Linked DNA regions of Rhodopseudomonas palustris. The main gene of each other region encodes a partner of the protein of the gene in region 2 in a complex. Links are inferred from orthologs where the notes say so. Each region holds a gene or a part of one and is shown on either strand. Other genes may lie near its edges. The genes, in order: xseA and HZF03_RS04815.

The links.
Region 1: the proteins of HZF03_RS04815 (region 2) and xseA are in contact, whole or in part, in a cryo-EM structure (PDB 8TXR), measured with the Escherichia coli proteins. The link is inferred for Rhodopseudomonas palustris from one-to-one orthologs.

The regions. Positions count from the first base shown.
Region 1 is NZ_CP058907.1:1,254,271-1,257,514, reverse strand. The notes cover bases 1-2,926. They hold xseA (exodeoxyribonuclease VII large subunit), read left to right. Parts: upstream 1-619; coding sequence 620-2,233; downstream 2,234-2,926. Other genes in these bases: lpxK (tetraacyldisaccharide 4'-kinase), read right to left, coding at 2,619-2,926; HZF03_RS05865 (DUF2093 domain-containing protein), read left to right, coding at 2,382-2,609; purD (phosphoribosylamine--glycine ligase), read right to left, coding at 1-382. Also shown: more of lpxK, read right to left, coding at 2,927-3,244. UniProt on the Escherichia coli protein: Bidirectionally degrades single-stranded DNA into large acid-insoluble oligonucleotides, which are then degraded further into small acid-soluble oligonucleotides.
Region 2 is NZ_CP058907.1:1,037,595-1,040,612, forward strand. Bases 206-2,905 are described here. They hold HZF03_RS04815 (exodeoxyribonuclease VII small subunit), read right to left. Parts: upstream 1,832-2,905; coding sequence 1,580-1,831; downstream 206-1,579. Other genes in these bases: dxs (1-deoxy-D-xylulose-5-phosphate synthase), read right to left, coding at 206-1,165; HZF03_RS04820 (histone deacetylase family protein), read right to left, coding at 1,915-2,844. In the rest of the region: more of dxs, read right to left, coding at 1-205; HZF03_RS04825 (bifunctional metallophosphatase/5'-nucleotidase), read right to left, coding at 2,950-3,018. UniProt on the Escherichia coli protein: Bidirectionally degrades single-stranded DNA into large acid-insoluble oligonucleotides, which are then degraded further into small acid-soluble oligonucleotides.

The DNA.
Region 1 (3,244 bases), 220 kb from region 2 along the record:
GGTTGGGATCTCCGAACCGCTCGTAAGCCGCGGTCGGGATGTCGTGCGCCTTGCACAGATCCTTGGTGAAGCCCTTCGAGCTTTCGAGCTGCGACGCCTTCCGGCTCGGCCCGAACGCCTTGATGCCGGCCGCGGCCAGATCGTCGACAATGCCGGCGGCGAGCGGCGCCTCCGGCCCGACCACGACAAGGTCGACCGCATTGGCCTTGCAGAACTCGACCACGGCCTGGTGGTTGCCGATGTCGAGCGCCACGCAGGTCGCCTCGCGGGCGATCCCGGCATTGCCCGGCGCGCACCACAGCTTGGTGACCAGCGGCGAGGCCGCGATCTTCCAGGCCAGTGCGTGTTCGCGCCCGCCGGAGCCGAGGAGAAGGATGTTCATGAAAGCCTGACCGTGCGCCCTGTGGATGGTCCGCGAGGTGTAACACGCGGCACGCGCCCGGCAACGCGCGCCGGCGCGGATGTGGATATGTCCGGACGCTCGGAGCCGAAGTCGCCGTCCGCCCGGCTGCGGCACGATCCGGCCGCACCGGCGCGGCAGACTGGACGTCCCCGCGGGTTGGCGTCCGCGGCGAAAGCCCCTACCTTCCGCCGCATCCCGAAACCCCGATCGAATCGCATGGCCCGACTGCAAACGCCCCAAGCCCTCGCCAATGTCGGCGAATTCACCGTCTCCGAGCTGTCGCAGGCGCTGAAGCGGACGGTCGAGGACACCTATGGGCATGTCCGGGTGCGCGGCGAGATTACCGGATTCCGCGGGCCGCATTCGTCCGGTCACTGCTATTTTGCGCTCAAGGACGAGGGCGCCAAGATCGAGGCGGTGATCTGGAAGGGCGTCGCCGGCCGGATGCGGTTCAAGCCGCAGGAAGGCCTGGAAGTCATCGCCACTGGCAAGCTGACCACCTACCCCGGCTCGTCGAAATATCAGATCGTGATCGAGGCGCTCGAACCGGCCGGCGTCGGCGCGCTGATGGCGCTGATGGAAGAGCGCAAGAAGAAGCTCGCCGCTGAGGGCCTGTTCGACGAGGCGCGCAAACAGCTGTTGCCGTGGCTGCCGGAGGTGATCGGCGTCGTCACATCTCCCACCGGGGCGGTGATCCGCGACATCCTGCACCGGCTGGAAGACCGCTTCCCGCGCCGCGTGCTGGTGTGGCCGGTGCGGGTGCAGGGCGAAGGCTCGGCCGAGCAGATTGCCGCCGCGATCCACGGTTTCAACGCGCTGCCCGAAGACGGCCCGATCCCGCGTCCCGACCTGCTGATCGTCGCGCGCGGCGGCGGCTCCCTCGAAGATCTGTGGTCGTTCAACGAAGAGATTGTGGTCCGCGCTGCCGCCGACAGCATGATCCCGCTGATCTCGGCGGTCGGCCATGAGACCGACGTCACCCTGATCGATTTCGCATCCGACAAGCGGGCGCCGACCCCGACGGCGGCGGCCGAAATGGCGGTGCCGGTGCGGGCCGAACTGTTCGTCGAAGTCGGCGGGCTGGCGCGGCGGATACTGTCGAGCTGGCAGCGCGGCCAGGATTTCCGCCGCAACGAGCTGCGCGCCGCCGCCCGCGCCCTGCCGGGTGCGTCCGACCTGCTCGCGATTCCACGACAGCGGCTCGACGGCGCGTCCGCCGCCCTGCCCCGTGCCCTGCGCGCCAGTACGAACGCCCATCACCGCCGTTTCGCTGCGGCAGCGGCGGGCATGACGCTCAAGGTGCTGCGGGCGCAGGTGGCGCACAGCGCCCACCGGCTCGACAGCGCGGGCACGCAATTGCAACGCTGCGCCCGCGCCACGCTACGGCATCGCCGGGAGCGGTTCGAGGGGCTGGCGGTGCGGCTGCAGGCCTCGAAACTGGCCAATCAGCAGGCGCAGCGGATGCGGATCGCCCGCGAGCAGGAGCGGCTGCAGCGTCTCGCCGAGCGGGCGCGGCGGGCGCTGATCACCCTGCTGGAACGCCGGCAGGCGCGAGTCGACGCCACCGGCAAGCTCCTCACCGCATTATCATACCGAGGAGTGCTGGCGCGCGGGTTCGCGCTGGTGCGGGACGCCGATGGCCGCTCGGTGCACGCCGCCGCGTCTGTCGCCGCAGGCGCCCGGCTCAGCGTCGAATTTGCCGACGGCCGGGTTGCTGTTACCGCCGACGGCGGCAGCGGATCGCCGGCCGAGGCTGCCAAACCGGCGCCAGCACCGGCAAAGCCGGCCAAGCGGCCGACAAGTCCCGCCGACCAGGGGTCACTATTCTAGATCCGGACGACCATTGGACCGCGGGGAAAACGACTCCGCCATGACAGGACGGCGGTTTGCAATGCGGCGCTTCCGTTCTATCTGTCAGGGTGTATCGACCCGCAGCGTTGCGTCGTTCCGCAACCTGCGGTTTTCCAGGAGATCGGCCGTGCTGAATAAATTTGGCTTCTCGGGTTCTGGCGAAGCCCAGGTGCAATATCTCGATGGCGACTTCCGCGTGATCTCGCCCGGCACCTATGTGCGCTGCGCCGTCACCGGGGTGCAGATCCCGCTCGACGAGCTGAAATATTGGAGCGTCGATCTCAAGGAACCGTACGCGACGCCCGAAGCCGTGCTGAAGCGGCACTATCCCGACGCGTTTCAGCCCAAGAGCTGAGACCGCGTCTCAGCGCCGCCCGGCAAGCTTCGCGGCGCGCGCGCCGTTGAGCCGGTCGAGCAGGAACAGCCGCAGCTTGGCCTCGTCGCCGAACGCCAGCGTCACGGCAAACGGTACGATCTCCACCCCAAGCGCCTGCTGCGCGCCGCCGATCCGCGCCAGATCTTTTTCGGTCGTGACCAAGGTCAGTCCATCGCGCTTGGCCGCAGCGGCGAGCTCGGCCAGTTCCTCCGCCGTGAACGGGTGGTGATCGGCGAACGCGCGTTGCTCGACCACTTCGACGCCGCTGTCCCGAAGTGTCGCGACGAACCGCGCCGGATCGCCAATGCCGGCGAACGCCAGCACCCGCCGCCCGCGAAGTGCCTCGACAGACGCCGGCTCCGGCACCAGTCGGGCTCGCAGCACCACGCCGCCCTTCGTCGTAATTTGCTGCGCGAGGCCGTCCGCAGCGGTGCCGTCGCCGACCACGACCAGCGCATCGGTGCGCGCGACCTGCAACGGCAGCGGCGCGCGCAGCGGCCCGGCCGGAAACACGCTGCCATTGCCGATGCTGCGGTGACTGTCGACCACGATCAGCGACGCGTCCTTGGTCAAGGCGGGATTCTGGAATCCGTCATCCATCAGGATCACGGTGG
Region 2 (3,018 bases):
GCTTGTAGCCTTCGGTGGCGAGGCCGGCCGCGAAGGTCACGGCGTGCTGTTCGGCAATGCCGACGTCGAACGTGCGCTTCGGGAAGGCCTTCTCGAAGATGTCGATGCCGGTGCCCGACGGCATCGCCGCGGTGATGCCGACGATCTTGTCGTCCTTCTGGGCTTCCTTGACCAGGCTCTGGCCGAACACGTTCTGATAGGAGGGGGCGTTCGACTTGGCCTTGGCCTGGGCGCCGGTGGCGATATCGAACTTGACCACCGCGTGATACTTGTCGGCCGCCGCTTCGGCCGGGCCGTAGCCCTTGCCCTTCTGGGTGACGACGTGGATCAGGAACGGGCCGGTGTCGGCATCACGGACGTTCTGCAGGATCGGCAGCAGGTGGTCGAGGTTGTGGCCGTCGACCGGGCCGACGTAGTAGAAACCGAGTTCCTCGAACAGGGTGCCGCCGCCCATCATGAAGCCGCGGGAATATTCCTCGGCGCGGGCGGCGCGGTCGGCGATCAGCTTCGGCAGGTGCTTCCCGATCTGCTTGCCGGCCTCGCGCAGCGACCGATAGGTCTTGCCCGAGTACAGCCGCGACAGATAGGCGGACATCGCGCCGACAGGCGGGGCGATCGACATGTTGTTGTCATTGAGGATGACGATCAGCCGGGAGTTCATCGCACCGGCATTGTTCATCGCCTCGTAGGCCATGCCGGCCGAGATCGAACCGTCGCCAATCACCGCGATGACGTTGTTCTTCTTGCCGGCGAGTTCGCTGGCGACCGCCATGCCGAGGCCGGCCGAGATCGAGGTCGAGGAGTGGCCGGCGCCGAACGGGTCGTGGTCGCTCTCGGTGCGCTTGGTGAAGCCGGACAGGCCGCCGCCGGTGCGCAGGGTGCGGATGCGGTCGCGCCGGCCGGTCAGAATCTTGTGCGGGTAGGCCTGGTGGCCAACGTCCCAGATCAGCCGGTCGCGCGGGGTGTCGAACACATAGTGCAGTGCGGTGGTCAGTTCGACCACGCCGAGCCCGGCGCCAAAATGCCCGCCGGTGACCGATACCGCGTCGATCGTCTCCAATCGCAATTCGTCGGCGACCTGCCGAACCTGATCGATCCGCAGCTTGCGCAGATCTTCCGGTGTGCGAATGGTGTCGAGAAGCGGTGTTTTACTAAATTCGGTCACGGCGATATTCCAGTCTTATAACTATAGGGTGGTGAGTCCCTCGACGAATGGTCCGAGTGTCCAGTCTGCGCGAGCCTCACCCGGCTCCCGCACTCCTACGTCAGGAGAAATCAACGATCGAAGCGTAGTGTGCGCTCCCGATCGTCGAAGTGACCTCGATCACTTATTGCGGCTGCACACGTCCACCGAACTTGACAGTGCCATCCCGGCGAGTGTCAAGCGCGGCGCATAAGCTCATACCTTTACACAAACCCGTCTTTAAAGCCAACCATCGGCCGCCCAAGGCTTGGTCAGGCTGCGTAAACTTTCGGCCAACAGGGTTGATGGGGGTAATTTCGGAACTCCAGTGTTGCGCCGCAAACACGGTGGGTGCCTGGATGGTGGCGCAAACAATTACCTTTACGTATGGTTGAGTTACTGCACGTCCAGCGGCTCGGTGCCGGTCGGAGCGCCCTGCGCGTCGGTGGTAATCTTGTCCACGCGGGCTTCGGCCTGCCGCAGCAGATCCTCACAGCGGCGCTTCAAAGCTTCACCGCGTTCATAAATCGTGACCGACTCCTCGAGCGGCACCTTGCCGTCTTCGAGCCGCTTGACGATGGTCTCGAGTTCCTCGAGGGCGCGCTCGAAGCTGAGCTTTTTCACATCGGTGGTTGCGGCTTCGGCCATTTCGCATTCCCAGCTGCACCGCGCGGGGGGCGCGGCAGCATTGTTTTGGTTGTTGTTCTTGGTCGCCTGACGGGGCGGCTGGTTCAAGCGCCCATCAGGGCGCCGACGTGAGCCGCAACCGATTCACTCAGGCCCTGGAGGTCATATCCCCCCTCGAGGACCGAGACAATCCGCCCGCCGGCGGTCTGGGCCGCGACCTCCATCAGGCGTTCGGTGACCCAGCCGAAATCTTCGGCGCGCAGGTTCAGGCTGGCCAGCGGATCGCGGTAATGGGCGTCGAAACCGGCCGAAATCACGATCAATTCCGGCGAAAACCGCTTGAGCTGGGGCAGGATCAGCTGCTCGAACGCGAACCGGAACTCGGTGCCACCGTCTTCGGAGGCGAGGGGGGCGTTGACGATATTGTCATATTCGCCGCGCTCGCCCTGGGAGCCGGTACCTGGGAACAGCGGCATCTGGTGAGTTGAGCAATACATCACGGTGCGATCGCCCCAGAAGATGTCCTGGGTGCCGTTGCCGTGGTGGACGTCGAAATCCACCACTGCGGCGCGCTCGATGCCGTATTGCCGCTGGGCGTAGCGCGCGGCGATCGCCGCATTGCCGAAGAAGCAGAACCCCATCGGCTTGGTGATTTCGGCATGGTGCCCCGGTGGACGGGTGGCCACGAAGGCGTTGGCGGCCTCGCCCTTCATCACCGCGTCCACCGCGGCGACCGAGCCGCCGACACCGCGTAGCGCGGCTTCGAACGTGCCGGGCGACATCGAGGTGTCACCGTCGACATAGACGATGCCGGTGGACGGCGACATGTGGCGCAGCTCGACGATGTGGTGATCGGTGTGGCACAGCGCGATGTGCTCGAGCGAGCCGATCGGCGACTCCGCGCGCGCCAGCGGTGCAAAGCGTTCTTCACCGAGCGTCTTGTTGATGGCGACGAGCCGCGCAGCGCGCTCAGGATGTCCTTCCGGCGTGTGATGGTCGAGGCACGCGGAATGGGTCAGAAAAAGCGTGGTCATTCAGAAGTGCCCGGGCGCCGATCTGTGTCTGCGATATATTCGAATGAATGTAGTTATTCGCAGCGACGAGCGAAAGGGCCGCTTAAGGCTTAGCCGGCCGCAAGCTTAATTCAATCGCGTCACCCGGTCGGTCGGCGGCGGCGCCACCGGGCTGTGAGTCTTGAAATAAGAGAA